3 regions of the Peribacillus sp. NPDC094092 genome follow, and region 3 is predicted to be linked to each of the others. Evidence: riboswitches for the same ligand, from Rfam matches in the RefSeq annotation. Region 3 holds a riboswitch; each other region holds the start of a gene.
The links. Region 3 has a riboswitch for cyclic di-AMP ahead of ACQKNS_RS27030 (cation:dicarboxylate symporter family transporter). Riboswitches for the same ligand answer to the same signal wherever they lie in the genome.

Region 1 (7,182 bases), on a different contig from region 3:
CCCAAATACAATCATTACTTCGTTTTCTTTAAACTGTAATATTCGTTCAAACATCGACTCACTATCGTAGCTGAGCTGTCTTGTGTTTGAGTGAAATTCTTCGATGAGGAGTTCTAAGTAAATAGCAACTGCTTTATAAGGTCTTAATCCGAGTAAATTAATTCTCTCAGCATTTGCGATTAGGTCCATAGCATCTCTGAAATTTTCAACCAACTGAGGGTTAAGTGATTTATTTAGCAATTGAACTCCTTCTTGCCAAACATTCGATAGCGTCTTATAGTCTTTGTCTTCATCATTACCTCCAAAAGACGCCTGTACATTTTCCCACTTGTCAGAATAATCCCTTTGAATTTCATGAAACTGTTTTTTTAAGTCAAAAAAGCTATCGTAACCTAACGTCTTAACTAACCGTAAAACAGTTGTTGTACCTACATTGGCATTTCGGGCCAATTCCTTGACTGTAAACATTTCAATATCTTTATGATTTTGTAGTATGTAATCACATAACTGCTTCTGTTTATTTGGCAAGTTATCTTTTATAAAAATGATGTGTTCCAACACATTGTTGTTTTCCTGAACTTTATTCACTATTCCACCTACTTTCGTTGTAAAATTCCCCTCATAATCTTCATATAATTATCTATTATAAATTACTCATAGGTAATGTTTATTTAATCATAACATAGTATAAGCCTTTTCTTCATTAGGCATGCGACATTAACTGTAAACTCCAAATACTTTGTCGGACCTTTGAAGCAGGCTGAATTACAGTTGGCGGATCTGCCACATGCCTTAATGAACTAACGCACCCTTTAGTTTAAGTACATTTTTTCACATGTTAGTTCAAATAGAAGATAAATTAAAAAAGAGCAGATAATTTTTAGTTATCTGCCCTTCCTTTTTAACGGTTGGAATGACTATTGATTGCCTAGACTAGAACATTATCATTACGACCAAACGTCCAACATTATATCCCGCTAATACTATTGAAAATTCACCAAATATATAAATACTTACTTTAATAAAATTATTTTGGTCATTAATTTAATAAAGTTTTTAAATTGATTTTCAAGTTACCCCGTTTCCCCACAACTTACTTCAATCCTTTTTCTTATTTAGGTTTCATTGGCAATAATAGTTATTGTGAATTTAATGAGTTTTCAATTCATGTTCTTCTTCAACTATAGGGGGCGTTAGTTGAAGAAAATACAGCTGTAGGGCTGTCTTTTTATTTATAAGATCATAAATAAAGAAAACCATATTTAGATTATAGACATAAGGAGTTCGGAAAACGAATTTCATCCAATGATGTTCAGGAACCAACTGACCCGAAGCAAACCTTCAAATCCCCTGGTATGGTATCTAACTAAAATGCTTTAACCAAGTTGATTGGAACGGGTTTGCGAGACTCCTGCGGGAAAAGCGCGTTCAAAGGAGACCCCCGAAGGCGCAAGCGAGAGACCCCAGGACCGACCGCGGAAAGCGAGTGCTTGGAGCGGCGCCCAAGTTGTACAAGCAATAAAAAAACTGTAGACAAACCCGATTTCTTCGAATTTGCCTACAGTCTGGCTTCTATTTTTCTTAGATAATGGAACTTACTTCTTCAAATGATATGGTACAGTCGTAATAACCACATTTCTTTTATAAAGTAAGTAGGCACGGATCAGTAAACTTGATTGGTTATGAAGAATATTGTGCCAGCCCTTCTTCGGAATGAATTGGGGGATGATCACCGTAACTTTATAATTGGATTCACTCGCCTTATGTTCAACCGTATCCACAAATTTTGTTAATGGCTGAATGATGCTTCTGTAATAAGAATTCAGTGTAACTAGTCTGACATCCGGCTGCCACTTTTTCCACTTTTCCACGAATTTCTTTTCATCTTCTCTTTCAAAAGCAACATAAACGGCAATGACCTGATGCGCTGAAAGAGATTTTGCATAATTTAAAGAGTTCTCAACCACATGAGTTATCCCTGCCACAGGTACGATAATGATATTTCCTTCAATTGGCAAGATCGGCTCACATGTTGTAATCCTTAGTTGGTCACCAACTGCTTCATAATGCTTTCTGATTCGATGAAAAATGAACAGGATAATAGGTAGAAAAATCAAAACTGGCCAAACCTGAGTAAACTTAGTCAAGAAGAATATCATCGTGACGATAAAGCTAATAATGGCACCAATTGAATTAATGGTTAATTTCAACATCCAACCTTTTGGTTTTTCGCGAATCCATTTAACAATCATTCCGGTCTGTGACAGAGTGAATGGAATGAATACCCCTACGGCATAAAGCGGAATGAGATTTTCTGTATGTCCTCCAAATGAGACTATTAAGATGATCGATGCAAGTCCCAGTATGATTATTCCATTGGAATACCCTAATCGGTCCCCTCTAATCGTAAACGCCCTTGGTATGAATTTATCCTTCGCTAGATTTACCGCAAGCAGAGGGAAGGCAGAATAGCCAGTATTGGCCGCAAGTATCAAGATCAAGGCAGTCGTACCTTGAATGAAGAAATACATGAAATTCCGTCCAAAGATCTCTTCAGCAATCTGGGAGACGACCGTTACCTCTGCGCTAGGAACAATGCTTAAATAATAGGCCAAGTATACGATTCCCGTAAATAATACAGCTAGTAACGAACCCATCGCTATTAACGTTTTGGCCGCATTATTCGGGGCCGGATCTTTAAAGTTCGGGATTGCATTGGAAATAGCTTCGACTCCTGTCAATGCGGAGCTTCCTGATGCAAATGCCCTTAACAGGATGAATAAACTGATGCCCGCTACCGGAGTCCCAATGGGCGTGTGCAATTCCGGTGAAACTCCCCCTGTTAAAATCTTGTAAATCCCGACACCAATCAAGATGAACAATGCCAAAACGAATAGGTACACCGGATAAGCCAAAACAGAGGCCGACTCCGTAACCCCCCGGAGATTCAGGATTGTAAGCAGAATGACGAAAATGATGGCTATGATGACATTATATGAATGCAGGCCTGGAAAAGCGGACGTGATTGCATCCGTACCTGCAGAAACACTGACTGCGACGGTTAATATATAATCGACCAATAAGGATCCTCCAGCTATCAGCCCTGGATTGACTCCTAAATTTTTTTTTGAAACCACATATGCCCCCCCGCCATGCGGATAAGCGAAAATGATTTGTCTATAGGACAAAATCAAGGCGGTTAACAGGATCAATACTCCGATTGCGATAGGGATGGAATACCAGAATGCTGTAGCACCGACTGTAATCAGGACAATCAATATTTGCTCAGGTCCATAAGCAACCGAAGACAAAGCATCGGAAGATAATATCGCCAAAGCCTTTGTTTTGTTAAGCTTTTGTTCACCAAGTGCATTTGATTTTAAAGGTCTTCCAATCAAGAACCTTTTTAAGGATGATAACAATAACATCAAGTATTCACCACCATATTAAATTTATAAGTTTATGTTACCCAGCTGTAGCAAAAAACAAGAAGAAATAAAAAAATGCCTACAGGTCATAACTAAATAGACCTGTAGACATCAATTTTTTTGTCTAACAAGCTCCACCTTCCTTCTCCTATAACGCTTACGAGGTTAGCTGTCGGATTCGGACCTAAGAGTAGCCCTACCTTGAAAGGATTCACCCCCTGGATTGTAGTAACAATCCCAATACCGGGTCCCCCGCACCATAAGGTTTAAGCGATTTAGAAATATGAAACTGTTGATTATCATACTCCCGTGAAATGGAAAAGTAAATGAAAATTTTACACAGAAATTTAATATTTTTTGTATGCGGGGGTTTTATTCTTGACGTATATTACATAAGTCATGCAAATACATGGTCCGATGGGGGGAAAGGAGGCAATTAAACGTCCAAAAAGGAAAAAATCAAGGGGTCAATGAACAAAAGATGTCAGAAAAAGAAAAAATGATTGCCACATAAATCGTGCTGGACGAAGTGAAACGATTTGCTCCCAGCTTGAGTCATTTAACTTGCATTGGTTTTCGCTTTCCAATTCCACTTTAATTCCCGTCCAATCGGGGGCATTATCCCACTGATCCACCTTAATTAGTTCCTTCCTTCTTGAATTGGTCTCAAATTGTTTTTTTTAAAGACAAAGTATTTCTGGCCAATATAGTTAAGAATTGTGTAAAAAATTGCTCCTATCAGCACAGCTACATTTTTTTGTATGGGTAAATGAACAAATCCTTCCATTGATTCCGCAATAGCTTGGCCTAAAGAATATGCGGCGGAATAACAAATCAGGATGACGCAAAAGAAACGTGCAACTCCTCTCCGCCATTCTATATCGCTTTTAAAGGTAAAAGTCCTATTCAAAAGAAAACTCGTTACAGCTCCGGTACCATTACCGATAAAGGTGGAGACCCAGTAAGAGAATTCAAGAACATTCATGAGAAAAAGCATGATGGAAAGTCCAAGCGCTGTATTGACTATCCCAACCAATAAAAAGCGGATAAAGGAGTTAGTGTGTTTTAGATAGTTTCTCAATACTGTTCCGTTCATTGTCTAGTTGCTCCCGTTTTTTTAAATCGAGCGGATTAAATAGATCCAGATCAACTATATATTTAGGCCGGCGTTTGGATTCATTATAGATTTTACCGATATATTCCCCAATCAAGCCTACAGCAATCAACTGTAGTCCACCGATCAACCATATGGAGGTGATTAATGATGTCCATCCAGTTTCGGTCTGCCCATAAAACTTTAACCATAAAAAGTAAGACCCAAAAAGTAAGCTAATGAAAAAGGAAAGACATCCTAGCCATAATACAAGCCGAATCGGTGTAACTGAAAAGGAAGTAATGCCATCAAGCGCAAAAGCAACCATCTTCTTGAATGGATATTTCGTTTCCCCAGCCAATCTTTCTTTTCGGTCATAATAAACGGAGTCCGTCTTAAACCCAATGAGCGGTACAATCCCCCGTAAAAAAAGATTCGTTTCATCAAATCGTTCCAACTCCGCAATCGCCCTTTTACTCATTAGCCGGAAATCAGCATGATTATAGACAAGGTTAACCCCCATCTTGTTCATCATTTTATAAAAACCAGTTGCAGATGTTCGTTTGAAAAATGAATCAAGGTCCCTTTTCTGGCGAACACCGTAGACAATTTCACACCCTTCATTGAATTTCCGAATGAATTCAGGGATGACTTGAATATCATCCTGCAAATCTGCATCGATGGAAATCACACAATCGGAGGCTTCTTTGGCTGTAAACAATCCTGCCAGGAGTGCATTTTGATGTCCTGCATTCCGGGAAAGCTTTAACCCACGAACAAATTCATTATGAATCGTTTCCTTATAAATGATCTTCCATGTTTGGTCTTTACTTCCATCATCGATCAATAGAATTTTACTTTGACCAGAAACAACGTTTTCTTCGACCAACCCCCTCACCAATCCACAAAGCTGGGAAATGGTATCCTGCAATACGCTTTCTTCGTTATAACAAGGTACAACAATCGTAAGTATCGGTGAATTCACACTGTTCCCCCCTTTTCACATGACTCTGTATAAATAAATTTTCCATACGCTTCCTTTTTTCGTGAAAATCCTATCCAGTTCCAATCCATTTTCCTTCGCGTTGTTAATTGGTATGGCAGAAAATATATAATTGCCACCTAACCCTTTAAATGCTTCCATATTGAGGTCTAAATTTTTCAGCTCTTTCTTCGAGCTTTTCTTGAACATATAATGCTTCCCAAGCTCATCGGTAAATAGGTAACAACGTCCTCCCCATTCATCAAAGTAGATTCTGATGTTCTTATTCTTAGCCAATTCGTTTTCAATTATTTGACGAAATTGATGTTTGTAAGTGAGCGGATAGAAATTGTTATAGCTATCTAGCGTGTAAAATCCATTAAATTGTGCAATTGCGGGATGCAGCCCAATGCTGGCAACACGATATTCTTCCTGCGGCAGATCAATATGATCTTTTATTTCCCGAAAAAGACTTTCTGAATAGAACTCTTTAAAAGAAGGTTTCTTATTGTGAGTGATTTCTTCATTGAATCCCATTAAGATCATAATTTGAACGGCGATGAATATAGAAAGGGTTTTCTTAGCGTAATCACTGTGTTCCCAAATGATTTTTATCGCGAGGGCAAACCCTATGTAAATGACCATCGGCCTTAAAAAGTGAAATCTGGCAAAATTAAAGGTATCCAGGGTGTGAACTCTTTCCGTTAAAGGAAGCCAGCCTTTATAAAACCAAAATGCGTACCACGCTGAGAGGATAAAATTCAAGCCAAATAAAAAAACATATACCTTTTCCTGTCTCCACAGTTTTTTGGTCAGAATAAGATAAAACGCAAAAATGGTAATCGGCAGGATGATAAGCGCATGTACAGTCATGACATGCGTATGGCCAAGAACGAAATTTTTGAATGTGAGCTTAATGACCCACTCGAGGGGCAGCCTTGCGTGAAAATATTCATCTCTGCTGTTTGGCTCCGAATCAAAAATGAATGAAGCGACCAAACGGTACTCCACCAGTCCGAAAATGACGGTCATATACACGATTGAAAGAAGAAACGTTATATTCCACCCTTTTCTCCTGATTACATCCGTTAGCCAAAGAACCCCCATTGCAACAAGGAAAAAGAAAAAGCCAAGCACGATGCTTGAATAAAGCGGCAAAAGTGTTAGGACCAAATAATTCTTCCAAGAATGATCCTTGCTGCGAATATTCAAAAAAGCCCAAAGTGCAAGCGGCATCCCAAGTGTACTGAGCATTCCCGATGGCCAAAATGGGGTAAGGGCAAAGCCTAAGGATGTTCCAACCCTAATCCAACCTGATCGGCTCCCTGTAACCAAATGTTTTTTTAATAAGATATACATACCAAAGAATGCAATAAACCTTGTTAATGCCTGGCTTATTGCATATGCAACCATTGTCGGAAAAAATGAATGAAGCCACACGATAATACTGAACTCACTGCCAAAAGCATTTCGGGGCAGCCCATTCATAATCTGGGGAATTTGCGCGTCTATTGCACCGAATAACTCACCGCTTTCTGAAAGGACTTTATACCAGGCAAGGTTGGAATCCAAATTATCATGTACGCGAATATGCGCATTTTCCCCCAGGATGAATAAAGGAGAAAGATATAAAACAATGGCGAGTAAGGCAAAAAGGACTTGAACTCTCTCTTGATTTT
Region 2 (7,182 bases), on a different contig from region 3:
TCAACCCTTTAATCCTGATATTATAAGATACAGCATCACTACTAGAAGCCGATTCCCATACGATTGGCAAGATCTGCCGAACGCGTATTCCTCCTGCAGAGCTGACCAGCAGCTTTCCATCTTCCTCCGAATCGATATTGATCATCATTTTCCCCTTGAAGTGAGCTGGATCCACGGCAAGTGCACCGTTCATTGTCGTTTCTTCTTCAGTCGTTATGACTACTTCCAGAGAGGGGTGCGGAATATCATTTGCGTCCAATAATGCCAATGCATACGCAACAGCAATTCCATTATCCGCCCCCAGTGTTGTATCCGTCGCATACAACATGTCTCCCACAATCCTTAATTGAAGCGGATCTTTCTCGAAATCATGAAGCGTACCCTTGTTCTTTTCGCAAACCATATCCATATGCCCCTGGATAATGACGGCAGGTGCATTTTCAAATCCAATTGTGGCAGGCTTTTTGATGATGACATTCAGTGCTTCATCCTGGATCACCTCCAGGTTCCTATCCTTGGCGAAGTGAACCAGATAGTCACTGATCGCTTTTTCATTAGACGATCCTCTCGGGATTTTGGAAATTGCTGCAAAATAATGAAACACTGGATGGCTCGATAATTCTTCTAACGTGCTATACATGAAAAAAACATCCTTTCATTTAAAAATATTTGGACTGCCTCTCATCCCTTTACTTTACCAGACCGAAACACTGCCACCCTCGAGAACAATGGATACAGAACGTACCCCAGATAAACACCCATCATATTCAGGATAAGGTCATCGACATCCAAACTTCCGCGCCGAAAAACAAACTGACAGATTTCGATCCCCGAAATCGATAGTAATGGATAAAAAAATTTCCTTTTAGCGGAGGGCTCTTTCCCTTCCCTGGATAACAAATACAGCCCGAATGGAATGAACAGCCCCACATTGGCGCTAAGGTTATAAAATGACACAAGCCCGTTCATATCGTTCGATAAATATGAAAGAATCGTACTAAAAGGAATCAAATTATACGAATATACCTGCCCTTCCGGTCGAAAGAACAGCAAAACCAATAATGATAAACTGTAGCCAAACCATACTGCCTGCCACAAAAGACGAGGAATTCGGACCGTTTCACCTCGAAGTAAAAGAGCTGCAAACGAAACGAAAAAAAGAATACAAAACCAGACAACGATGATTACCAAAGGATTCAAATATAACCGGAGCTGAAGGAAAAAAGGCAAACCGCACAAAAACAATGCTTGCGACAGCAAAAGGGAAAGCATGACCGTTTTTGGAGACATATAACTCCCCCTTCTATTTCTTACCAGATCATTGCATATGCTTATATCCTAGGACAACTTTAGGAACCCGTCAATAAGCTCCAGTAACCTGTCGGGAGAAAACCAGCGAGTCGGCCTTCTTCCGGTAAAACAAAAAAGCAGGCTCCCCATGTTCCGGGAATCCTGCTTTTTTGTTTTATGATCCATTCATAGGGCACGGTACCTTTTTAAACTAATAATATTAATCGTGATAAAAACGGCCGCAAATGCAAGGAGAATGAGGAGATCCAGTAATACCTCATTGAATGTGAACCCTTTGTACATAATGCCGTTCATCGCATCCGAGGCGTAATAGAGAGGCATGATCTTGCCGATTTTTTGCAGCCATTCTGACATGCCATCCAATGGGAAAATCCCTGTAAAGAAGACTTGCGGCACGATGACCAGCGGAATGAATTGCACCATTTGGAATTCAGATGTCGCGAAACTCGATAGTAATGTACCAAGCGATAATGCAACGAGCGCCACCAGTATATTCGTCAGTAAAACAAGCCAAATGGAGCCAACAAGGACGATATCCAATACATTGACAGCATATAGGACGACAATTATGGTTTGAAAGAGAGCAAATAAGCCATATCCGATCACATAGCCCGCTACGATTTCGTATCTTTTAATCGGGGTGGCAAGCAGCCGTTCCAATGTACCACTTGTACGCTCTTTCAAAAGCGCGATCCCCGCTATTAAAAATACAAAGAAGAAAACGAAAAAGCTGACGAGCATCGGACTGAAAGTATCAAAACTCTTTGTGTCGGCATCCCCGTATACATATTGCTCCTCCATTGAAGGAGTGTTTTTTCCATTCCCTTGCAAAGCATGCATCATTTGCATTTGAACGGCCTTTGCACGTGATGGTTCGTCGTTCAATAGTGTCAGGTTTTTTTTGCCATTTTCAACATGCAGCCAGCCATCCGAATCAGTCTCAATCATTTTTTCCTGTGAGAATTCCTCAGCAGCCGTTACTTGAAAATCCGCTTGTTTCAATGCGTTGACCATGGTCTCATCACTGCCTGTCACAACGAGTTTCAACTCACTTGCTTCTGTATCGAAAATAAAATACATGAGCGTCAAAATGAGCAATGGAGCCAGGAAAAATAAAGCGAGTGTCCTTCGGTCCCTGCGCAACTGCTGGGTAATTCGTGTAACTAGAGAGGCCATTCTCATTTTAGGCCACCTCCAATCCTTAAAAAAACATCATCAAGCGTATCCGCGGCAAATTGTGTTTTTAAAGCTGCGGGGGTTCCTGCTGCGATGATTTCACCTTCACGCAGCATCGCCAGTTTATCGCATCGTTCCGCTTCATCCATCACATGCGTCGTGATGATGATCGTCTTATGATCTTCATTACTTAAACGCTCAAGTTCCTGCCAAATCGATTGTTTCAGCAAAGGGTCTATTCCCACTGTCGGTTCATCCAAAATGAGAATCGCCGGATTTTGGATGAGTGCAACCGCCAGTGACAGACGGCGTTTCATTCCCCCGGAATAATGCGCAACCCGAACATTCAAATCATTCGTCAACTGTACGATTTCAGCTGCATATTGAATCCGTTCACTTCGTTCCTTTTTCGAAAAATGGTATAGCTTCGCAAAAAATTCGAGATTTTCAGCTCCCGTCAGTTCTGTATATAAAGCATCGGCCTGTGCCATATAGCCGACATCCATTAACAGTGCTTCATTTGGCACTTCATGATCCAGAACCGTGACTTTCCCCGCATCGGGCTTAATCAATCCGACAATCATTTTAATCAAGGTCGTCTTTCCGCATCCGGATGGACCCAGCAAGCCAAAAATTCCGCTTTTTTCAATATTCAGGCTCAATGGCTGAATGACCTTTTTCTGATGAAAACCTTTGGCAATTCCTTCAATGGAAATCGCGTTTTTCAATGTACACACATCCTCCCTCTTTAATTAACACGGTGTTGAGTGTATCATCATTCTAAGGTAGGATTTGGTCTAATACAATCAACACATTTGGAAAAATGTTCAGTGAAGGAGACATTCCATGGCATCGATTCATGAGGATATGGTACAAAAGACGAAGATGCAGATACAACATCATTTCATTGCACTCGTTGAAGCAGAGGGGTTCTCACATGTATCAGTGAAGAAAATTGCAGAGCGCGCCAACATCAATCGGGGCACATTCTATTTGCATTACACAGATAAATATGAATTGATGGATCACTTACAGCAGGAATTGTTAAATGAACTTCAAACTCGCATTACTGCCATATTGCCGAAAGAGGCTTTCATGGCTCTTCATCAACAGCAGCTTTACCCGCCATTCGTAGCGATTTTTCAATTCATCAGTGAACATGCCCACGCTTTGAGGGCCATTCTAGGCGATCAGGGCGATCCTTCTTTTGCCAAAAAAATAAAGCGCGTATTCGGTGAAGTACTGTTGGAGCGTTTGATCAGCCAGCATCCAGCAGCTGAAAATGAAGCGTTCCGCATGTATATGCACGCCTTCCTGACATCGGCGATTTTAGGGGTGATACAGGAGTGGCTGGAGAATTGTGAAGAGCAAACGGCGGAAGAAATGGCGAAAATCCATTTCCAAATCTTGAACTTCATCAGCCAATTGCGCACATTCTTACAATGAACCGGATTACTCTTGGCCTCGGCTCCTATATTACCCACGGATTTCCATAGCAAAAAAACTCATTTTAAATAAATGAGTTTAAAAGCAAAACAAGATATGGATTTTTCGCTCAGCGTTCCCGGATAGAACACAGGGATTTCATAATTGAATACCGCTAATGATGTAGGGAATTTAGTTGATTTACCTTAGGGAAAACAATTTTAAAAACGGATTCTTTTTCTTATCCGTTATCCTTAACTCATCCATGATGATTTGATCCTCATGATCGGCTATCCATTTCCTTAGTGCATCTTTATCCTGGCATTGTGTTAAATATGTCTGGCCACCCTTGCCTGTAGCATTAATAACATATCTGTTGAACGTTTTCTCCATAATTGCCCGCCTTTTTAGTAAAATGTCTTGAATCTTTAAATACGAATGCAATGCTTTTTCCTTTATCATTTACAAAAGAAATATAATATATATATTACAATTTTTGATTGGCAATAGCGTGTTCTGCTTGAAAGTATTGAATAAAGTACATCGGTGCCGGCTATCATAATCGTTTAATCGAACCTATCATAATGTGCTAACTAATATTTGTCAATACGTTTTTAAAATGTAAATGAAACGTAAATTTTCAGTCTTGTTAAAGACATATTTTTTTACGATTTAGGGGTTTACAACTGCTAAATGATGGGAGTAGAATACGTTTATCAATTTAATGCATTTCGGCCTAAACTCAAGGGAATTGAGTACGGAGGACCCAATCAATTGGGGTTAATTCTGCATTGCAGAAGGGATGAGATCAGCTCTTTCGCCATCCTACCCGTCAGCTAACTTCGTCGGCTAAAGCGAAGGAGGTCTTAAGACCGCCTATTTCGGGAGTTTTTTTGCACGCTTTTTGTGGCAAAATAACTGTTCGTTGTTTTCGCTGGTCTTTTTATTATGCCTTTAAAAAGATTCTGAAAGCAGATTGATGATTAAAATACAGTACAGTTTCACACAATTATTTTATAGGTAGGGATGATCATTTGAGAATGACAAAAAATTTATTGGATCCGCCAAAAATACTTGTACTAGGCTTTGCCATCCTGATACTTATTGGGGCCTATTTATTAACCCTGCCGATTTCCACTGAAAATGGCAATGGTCTTTCTTTTCTGGATGCTTTATTCACCTCGACTTCCGCTACATGTGTAACTGGACTGGTCGTAGTGGATACAGGAACGACCTTTACCACTTTTGGTGAGTTGGTCATCTTAACACTGATTCAGGTAGGCGGTTTAGGGTTCATGTCATTTGCGACATTTTTCTTTTTCCTTTTAGGCAAAAAGATTTCTTTAAAAGGCAGGTTACTCTTGCAGGAATCCTTAAATAATCTATCCATGGCAGGTGTAGTCAGGTTAGTGAAACGGCTTTTAATTTTCACGGCCATCATTGAAGGCATGGGTGCCCTTATTCTATCGATTCGCTTTTCTTTTGACATGCCGATCGGCAAAGCAATCTATTACGGGGTTTTTCATTCCATATCGAATTTCAATAATGCGGGCTTTGATTTAATGGGGGAATTCAAGAGTTTGACCCCTTATGTATCGGACCCTTTCGTAACCCTTACGGTCGTCTTCCTCATCACGTTTGGCGGAATAGGTTTTATCGTGATGAATGAACTATACGAATACCGTGATACCCATCGTTTATCCATACATACGAAGGTTGTTCTGACGACTAGCTTGGCACTTACGATTGCCGGCGCAATTTTAATCTTTTTATTCGAGTTCGGCAATGCCAAGACATTACAGCCTTTATCTTTCATGGGTAAAATGCTGTCATCATTATTTCAATCGGTATCACCAAGGACGGCAGGCTCCAATACGCTGAATATCCCTGATTTAACTCAGCCTACATTACTGCTCATCATTTTCTTGATGTTCGTCGGAGCTTCACCCGGATCGACTGGCGGCGGGATTAAAACGACTACATTGGCAACGCTTGTCGGAACAGTTTGGTCACAGATTAAAGGAAAGGGTGATGTGGTATTATTCCGGCACCGCATCGTGAGTGAAACGATCTATAAAGCATTGTCCGTTACATTCATTGGCGTATTCATGGTTTCATTCATCTCCATCCTGCTGACCATCACTGAAAGCGGAACTGACTTCTTGATGATTTTATTTGAAGCCACTTCAGCATTCGCCACCGTGGGACTCTCAATGGGTTTGACCCCCGAATTATCACCGGTTGGCCGGATGCTCATCATTTTCACGATGTTTGCTGGCCGTGTGGGTCCTTTGACTTTGGCCTTTGCCATCGCCATGAGGCGCAAACCAGATCCGTTCCGACGTCCAAAAGGGAAAATCATGATTGGTTAAACATAAATGAAGGAGTGTAAAAGATGGGAAAACGACAATATGCCGTGATCGGTCTAGGCAGATTCGGGACCAGTGTGGCCCATAGATTATATACGGCCGGCCAAGAAGTATTGGGTATTGATGTCAACGAGGAAAGAGTCGAGAATGCGGAACTGAGCGTTACCCATGCGATCATGGCGGATACGACTGAAGAAGAGGCATTGAAATCAATCGGAATCCGTAATTTCGATTGTGTCATCGTAGCCATCGGAAATGACATGCAATCGAGCATTTTAACTACCTTGCTTTTAAAAGAACTTGGAGTCGATAAGGTCATTGCCAAAGCACTTAATAAAAATCACGGTCAGGTGCTCACTAAAGTCGGGGCCGACTGGGTCATCTATCCTGAGAGGGATATGGGGGAGCGGGTCGCGAATCAACTCCTGTCCCCTAACATGCTGAACTATATAGAACTCTCTAAAGAATACAATATCGAGGAAATTATCCTCCCCATGAGCATGAAGGGAAAAAGCCTCAGAGAGCTTGATCTACGGGCAAGATATAATATCAGCGTCATTGCCATCGTGAGTAATGGAGAAATCATCATAGCACCCTCACCGGATCAGGATATCCATGAAAATGATATACTTTTAGTGGTTGGCAATAAAGAAGATCTAGCCGTCTTTGCCAATATTGAATAATCCTACAGGTTCAGGCTCTTGCTTTATGAGGCCGGTACCCATTTTGTATGCAGCATCACTTATACATGCGAGAAGACCGCCATATGGAGGTCTTCTCGATGAAGTTTATAACGAGCATCCCATGCCCTGGATATGTATGTATTATTTTATCGTACTGATTGCTTGGGCAAGAGTGGACTTTATCGTCACTTTATCAAAAGGAAGTTGAAGCTTAACGG
Region 3 (7,182 bases):
GAATCCAGGGTATATGGCAGCGAATAGACGAATTCACGAAAATTGAGTCCATTAAAAAGGACAAACCGTTCAGAAGCCTGCATATACATATATAAGATATCATTGCTATCATTCTTCATAACCTGACCCCCTCCGAGCTCTAATCAATAATGTTATTTTATCAAACTTTTGAGTTTTCACGTAAATTATATAGCACCCAATATTAATCATCATCATAAAGCGGAACACGAAGTCCATCAAATAAATGCAAACTCCGCAGCAAAAACGCTCATTGATTATAAAAGAAATCAACCGCATTTTATATCCTGAAGGACTCTTCCTTCACCCAACACATGAGCGTCAAAACGATGATCATCCGAACTTCCGGGAACAAGAGGAAATGAGTTGGTGTGGAGGTAAACGGGAGGGAAGGCCTTATGACTTTGGGGATATTTTGATATCCGGAAAGACGCTTCAAGAAGATACTTCCCTTCATATCCCTGCTCAACTTGAAGTACTTGGTTGCCTGAAGAAAATAGGATTAACAGTCATCCAGAGCTTTTACCGAAGTGAATGATTCCATGAAAACGATGATGTCAACGCTTTCTCTTCCGATCACAGCTTACGGATCAAAAAACAAAAAGCGCATTTTAATTCAAAAAAAGTCCAGAGTGACATTCCACTCTGGACTTTTTTATTAAGAAACTTGCTCTAATTCTTTTTTGGAAGGTGGGTTGAATTGACCTTCCCATTTAGAGATGACGATTGCTGCAAGTGAATTACCGATAACGTTTACTACTGTACGTCCCATATCAAGAATACGGTCGATACCGGCAATAAATGCTAGACCTTCAATAGGAATACCGACAGTTCCTAATGTCGCTAAAAGAACTACGAAAGACACACCCGGTACACCCGCAATCCCCTTGGACGTGATCATTAACACTAGCATTAGCGTAATTTGCTCATACATGCTTAAATCGATTCCGTACATTTGAGCGATGAAGATTGCCGCTAACGCTTGGTATAATGTAGAACCATCAAGGTTAAAAGAATATCCAGTCGGAATAACAAATGTAGCAATATGTTTCGGACATCCCGCTTTCTCCATTTTTTCCATGATTTTCGGAAGAACCGCTTCTGAACTTGCAGTAGAGAAAGCAAGGATCAATTCTTCTTTTAGAAGTTTAATTAACGTAAAGATATTGAATCCGACAAATTTCGCAATAATGCCAAGAATGACTATTACAAAGAAAATCATTGTTCCGTAAACAGAAAGCGCTAACTTTCCTAGCGGAATTAAAGATTCCAAACCGAACTTGGAGATCGTCACACCGATTAGTGCAAATACACCGATAGGAGCGAATTTCATGACCATGTTAGTTAGGTAGAACATTCCTTCAGCTACACCTTGGAAGAAACGGAATACTGGTTTACCCTTTTCACCGATGGCCGCAATACTAAGTCCAAACAACACGGAGAAGAAAATGATCGCTAGCATATCGCCTTCTACCATGGCTTTAACTGGATTGGATGGCACAATGTGAACGATTGTATCTACAAAAGATTCATGTTGCTTAGTTTCGGCTGTATCAACATAGGTAGAAATATCAGTTTGTTCTAGCTTGTCCATATTTACACCAACACCAGGCTGGATGATATTCGCTGAAATTAAACCAACAGCAATCGCAATCATAGTTACCACAACAAAGTATGATATTGATTTAGCTCCAAGTTTACCTACTGATTTTAAATCGCCTACACCAGCAACTGCAACGATAAGACTTGACACAATGATTGGCACTACAATCATTTTAATCATTCGTAGGAAAATGTCTCCGAATGGCTGTAAAAAGTTTTGAGCCGATTCACTACCATAAAAAATGGCACCAACGATAATCCCTAAAATTAAACCAATGAAAATTTGGCTAGCTAAACTTAATTTGAATTTCTTCATTTACTTTCCTCACCTTCCATAAAGTCTTTGATGCAAAAACATTTTTGTCTCGGTAAGGGAAACAAGATACTAATAAAAGAAAGTAATTTTTCTTTTTTTGAAAAACTCTGTCTTTACGCCGAAAAAAAAGACACTTCATGTGTCGATTTCTTATTGGCGTGAATATTCACACATGTTCCCTTAAAGACGCTGACGAGGTTAGCTGTCGGGTTAGGAATTGGAAACACAAAGCCCTTTCATTTCTGAATTCACCCCTAGCGGATAAAATCCACAAAAATGGGTCCCCCGTTCTTGGAATAAGATTAAGCGAGTTAACTTATAATAAAATATTATACTAAAAATGATAATCTGTAAATATTTATTCGCATCCATTCTAGAAAAAATCTTTAAACATGTCTGAATATTCTGTATTAGCTGCTATTGTATCTATAATTACTCTTCCCGATTTTTAATCCCTTAAGTTATATTAATATAATTAATGAATAATTTGACATCACCTCTCTTTTTGAAGGAACGGTTATTTTTCCAAAATGCCAAGTAACAGATATCTTACTTTTTCCCTAGAGGTGAATTTTTTATAAGTTGTAACTCTCACTTTTTCAAATTGAATCGGGGTAATAAAATTAGAATGGTTCTTCACTGCCATATCCGGCTTCAGCAGGATGACGTCACCTACCGACGGTCCCTTTATGATTTCTTGCTTTCCTTCTGCTTTAAGCCCTTTTGTAATGTAATGTTTATCCACATATCCTTTTTTAGTCAATTTATAAATATAAGGCTGCTTTTGGTAATTTACCGCTTCTATAGGAACGGATGGTACACCGGCTTTTTCATTGGTTATTACAGTAAGATCGACTTTCGTTCCCACCAACAAATGTTCCGTTTCTTCGCCTTCCGGGTCGATTAAAGCCTGAAATGGAAATCTGTTATCTTTTTTTAACGATGGCTCTTCGGCTGGATAGGAATGGATACGGCCTATCGTTCCTTTCAATGCCTTTTTTGAATCAGAGGAACTTGCTTTTATAGTCATGCCCACTTCGGCCTTTTTCATTTCATCTTCGGAGAATTCCCCTTCAATTGCCATATTTGTAGAAACTATGGATATGATGGGGTTTTTCAGGTTTTTATTGATATTTTTAACTACACCATCCGCCTCGCTCGTCGTCACGATTGCATTGGATTGTTCCTCAATTGAACCTAATTTGGCGTCAAGCATTTTCACTTTTTCATTCAAACTGTTTCTTTCCAGTTCCTGCTTGTACATTTCTTGCTCAAGGTTACTTTTAATAAGATCCGGCGAGCTTGTTGTTAAATCATTACTCAAGTTTTTTTCCACTGATTCATCAATGGCCGCTATTCCAGAATCACTGGTCAGGGATCCTTGATATGACCTCAACTTGCCTATGTATTCTTCAATCCCTGCAATTTCCCCCTCAACCGCCGTTTTCTCCGCTTCTAAATCCGCTTTTAGTGCATCAAGTTCGGTCGTCGCATACTCAAACAACGAGGTGCCAGCCGTAATCGCATCGCCTTCTTTTACAAGGAATTTCTTAAAATCATTTTTCTTGGCATCAAAATAGATATCATACTCTTCTACAGGTTTAATTACCCCATTTGTTTGAATAGTATCCGTAATTGTATCCTTTTTTACCTTTGTCCAGTTTTCAACGAAAACAGTTCGTTCCACTTTGCTTTCTTTTTTTTCAAGGAGGTATATATTAACGGCTATCAACACTATCGATACAATCGAGATCGCTGCCATTTTCCATTTTCCGCTCATTCTTTTCACCCGCCTTATACAAATACGCCTACTTGGATGTATGCTAAAAAGGCTTTAACAAACCATGTGGCCAGATAGAATAGAACAATCATAAAAAGGACCAAATAATTATTTCGTTCTGAAAATTCCTTTAAATAAAAATATTGCAGAGCAATAATAAGAAATTGAAATATGGTGATTTCACTGAAAAAATAAATGAAATAATCACTTCTGAGAAAATACTGACTGATGATTCCCAATGAGAAAGGATTGGCATCGCTGCCTATATCCATTAAAACGAATAGAGGGATCAGTAATACTTTTTCCACTAATTGCAAACCAAAAAGAATCATTTGAACGATAACTAATTTTATATATGGGATATCAGTAACGATCCAAAAGAATAGAGCTGCTAAAAATATGTATATGGAAGGGTCGAGTATGCCAGTTATTATATTGCCGCTCAAAATCAGCAACTTTGCTGCTTCGAATTCATCGGCACTCATCGTCGTGACTTCTTTGGAAAACGATTCCGAACCAATGCCAAAATATCCCCCAATGGCGAAAACTATAAGACTAAGAACATATAAAAATAATAATTTCAATCCAAGCTTTGTGACTGCCTCTGCATTTTGCAGCTGATAACGACTCCGATAAGGTTCTAAAATGCCCTTTAACAATCCGACCTGGTACACCATATGTGGTCCTCCTGCAAAAAATGATATTTCATCATATATTTTATCTTATTTTGGAAACAATTGCAGAAATAAGGGATGAATATACAAAAAAAACACATATGCCATTCCCCCATATTTAATTCCCACACTAATTTGGTGTTAATGCTGACAATTGAGAGAGTGTCTTCTCCCCACCACTAATACTTTTCCTTACCCCCGCTTTTGAAAGACATTAGCCAATGAAAAAAAGAGGCTATACGCCCCTTTCGGTAAAGCCTTCATATATTCAACAAATAATCCTTCATCATTAAGATAAGCTTTGAACTCAGCGGACTTCTTTTTTCATTTTTTTCCAAAAACAACAAAAGGCTTTCCAAGATGATGGGACTTGGCCTAACTTTTGAAAACTCTTCCTGGATCGCCTTTAAAGCTTCCGTATTCTTATTTGTTTCCATTCCCTCTTCCTTACGCGTTTCCACTTCCAGCATCCTGGCGAGGATCGAATGGATTTCCTCTTTTGGGCTCATATCCCGCATCGAGCATCCTGGTAGGGGGAATTGTTTCAATAATGGATCTTCCATGTTCTGCAGGCTCGCGATGATGGAATCCATCCGGTTCAATATGAAACTAGGTAACAATTCCACATCGAAAGCATTTTGTTTCCTGATCAATATCCCGATATAGCCTTTGAAAAGGGAATCCAAAATTATGGTGCAATCCGGCAAAATATCAGCGGAAAGTCCGGGGTATAGCTCAATGATTTTACGCTTGAACCAAATCAAGCCCTCTTCATGGATATAATGTAAAAATTCATCTAGTTCTTTGCTGATATGAACCATTTGTTCCTGCATCATCATTTGGATCAAGTTAGTATTTCCTGTCATATGCTCAATGTGGACAGTGATTTGCCTCATGAATTTATCTTTGCTGGTTAATGAAGCATCCAGTTCAAGATCAAGCAATGAGTCCGTCAATGCTTCATAATAAAATTTAAAAATGGAGACAAGCAGTTCTTCCTTCGATTTAAAATGATTATAAAAAGACCCTTTTGCTATCCCACATTTTTCAGCTATTTCCTGAACGGAAGTGGCATGATAGCCTTTCTCCGCGAAAAGCTCTACAGACTTATCTATGATTTTCTTATTTTTTTCTTTCATCAAATTCATCCTATCCCTTAAAATTGTCCATTGGTGACCAATGGGTCACTTCTTCCAAATTGTATCCTAAAACCCTTGAAATCACAACGTTAACACTACCGATTATTATCTGTTGCAATCATATTACATATACTATATATTTGAGCTTGTGACCGACTAGTCACAATTTTATGTATGGAGGGTACAAGCTTGAATTCGATTATTAAATTTTCATTAAAGAATAAATTGGCAATCTGGTTGCTTACGATCATCATCGTTGCAGCTGGTTTATACTCCGGTTTAAACATGAAACAAGAAACCATTCCAAGCATCTCGACTCCTTTGATAAGCATCTCCACTGTATATCCTGGAGCTGCACCTGAAGAAGTAGCAGATAAGCTCACAGACCAGATAGAGCAGAAAGTAACAAATTTGCCAGGAGTCGAATTAGTCAGTTCTTCGTCCATGGCCAATGCCTCTTCCGTCCAATTACAATATGATTATGATACCGATATGGACGACGCTGTAAAAGAAGTGAAGGAAGCTTTAGAGAAATTAGAACTTCCTGAAGAAGTGGATGACCCAAGCGTATCAAAATTAGAATTAAACGCTTTTCCTGTCGTCGCACTCAGTGTAACAGATAAGGGTTCTGATTTACCAGCTCTTACAAAAAACGTTGAAGAGGTGTTGGTGCCTAAACTTGAAGGAATTGACGGCGTGACTTCCGTATCAATTTCGGGACAACAAGTAAATGAAGGCAGCCTTGTATTCGACAAGGAAAAAATGGCTCAATACGGGCTCGATGAAGATACCGTTAAGAAGGTTATCCAGGCCGCAAATGTCAACATGCCGCTTGGCATATATAACTTTGATGATAAAGAAAAAACGATTGTTGTGGATGGAAACATCTCCACATTAAAAGACCTGAAAAATATAAAGATACCTTTAACCGGCGGCTCTCAAGCAGGAACGCCAGCACAAACCGGACCGGAAACCAATCAATCTCCTGAAATGGCAACAGGTCCCGCCCAACTTCAAAGCGTCAAATTATCAGACATTGCCGATGTAAAAATCACCGGTAAGGCTGAATCGATTTCAAGAACGAACCGAAGCGAATCAATCGGGATTCAGGTTACAAGATCGCCTGATGCCGATACGGTTGCAATCGTAGACGAAGTAAATGAAGAAGTAACGAATTTTAAAGAAGATTTTAAAGGCGTAAGTGTACACACTACGCTTGATCAAGCCCAACCGATTAAAGATTCTGTTGAAACCATGATCAGCAAGGCACTCTTCGGCTGTCTGTTTGCCGTCATTGTCATCATGCTGTTCCTTAGGAATTTTAAAACGACTCTCATTTCCGTCATTTCGATTCCATTATCCCTGTTAGCAGCCCTTTTGGTGCTCAAACAAATGGATATTTCATTGAATGTCATGACACTGGGTGCCATGACGGTTGCCATTGGACGGGTCGTCGATGACTCCATTGTCGTCATTGAAAATATATATAGGAGAATGGCTTTAAAAGGCGAACAATTAAAAGGCGGCGAATTAATACGATCGGCCACTAAGGAAATGTTCATCCCTATCCTTTCATCGACAATCGTTACTGTAGCCGTATACCTGCCTTTAGCAAGCGTTACAGGACCTGTCGGGGAACTATTCATGCCATTT

Region 1: it holds a riboswitch for cyclic di-AMP, as region 3 does, so the genes downstream of both, ACQKNS_RS08215 (APC family permease) here and ACQKNS_RS27030 (cation:dicarboxylate symporter family transporter) in region 3, are expected to answer to the same signal.
Region 2: it holds a riboswitch for cyclic di-AMP, as region 3 does, so the genes downstream of both, ACQKNS_RS23030 (TrkH family potassium uptake protein) here and ACQKNS_RS27030 (cation:dicarboxylate symporter family transporter) in region 3, are expected to answer to the same signal.

What each region holds. Positions count from the first base shown of each region.
Region 1 is NZ_JBNNUC010000001.1:1,714,048-1,721,229, forward strand. It holds gene ACQKNS_RS08210 (MurR/RpiR family transcriptional regulator) at 1-588, opposite strand, end outside; gene ACQKNS_RS08215 (APC family permease) at 1,596-3,422, opposite strand; cyclic di-AMP (ydaO/yuaA leader) riboswitch at 3,568-3,711, opposite strand; gene ACQKNS_RS08220 (GtrA family protein) at 4,069-4,524, opposite strand; gene ACQKNS_RS08225 (glycosyltransferase family 2 protein) at 4,484-5,506, opposite strand; gene ACQKNS_RS08230 (DUF6044 family protein) at 5,522-7,182, opposite strand, start outside.
Region 2 is NZ_JBNNUC010000006.1:120,656-127,837, forward strand. It holds gene ACQKNS_RS23000 (aminoacyl-histidine dipeptidase) at 1-640, opposite strand, end outside; gene ACQKNS_RS23005 (VanZ family protein) at 682-1,290, opposite strand; gene ACQKNS_RS23010 (ABC transporter permease) at 1,477-2,493, opposite strand; gene ACQKNS_RS23015 (ABC transporter ATP-binding protein) at 2,490-3,215, opposite strand; gene ACQKNS_RS23020 (TetR/AcrR family transcriptional regulator C-terminal domain-containing protein) at 3,334-3,933, shown strand; gene ACQKNS_RS23025 (hypothetical protein) at 4,114-4,305, opposite strand; cyclic di-AMP (ydaO/yuaA leader) riboswitch at 4,636-4,778, shown strand; gene ACQKNS_RS23030 (TrkH family potassium uptake protein) at 4,953-6,284, shown strand; gene ACQKNS_RS23035 (potassium channel family protein) at 6,308-6,964, shown strand; gene ACQKNS_RS23040 (STAS domain-containing protein) at 7,106-7,182, opposite strand, start outside.
Region 3 is NZ_JBNNUC010000014.1:23,930-31,111, forward strand. It holds gene ACQKNS_RS27020 (hypothetical protein) at 1-119, opposite strand, end outside; gene ACQKNS_RS27025 (hypothetical protein) at 245-556, shown strand; gene ACQKNS_RS27030 (cation:dicarboxylate symporter family transporter) at 677-1,936, opposite strand; cyclic di-AMP (ydaO/yuaA leader) riboswitch at 2,109-2,255, opposite strand; gene ACQKNS_RS27035 (efflux RND transporter periplasmic adaptor subunit) at 2,454-3,716, opposite strand; gene ACQKNS_RS27040 (hypothetical protein) at 3,731-4,393, opposite strand; gene ACQKNS_RS27045 (TetR/AcrR family transcriptional regulator) at 4,651-5,529, opposite strand; gene ACQKNS_RS27050 (efflux RND transporter permease subunit) at 5,719-7,182, shown strand, end outside.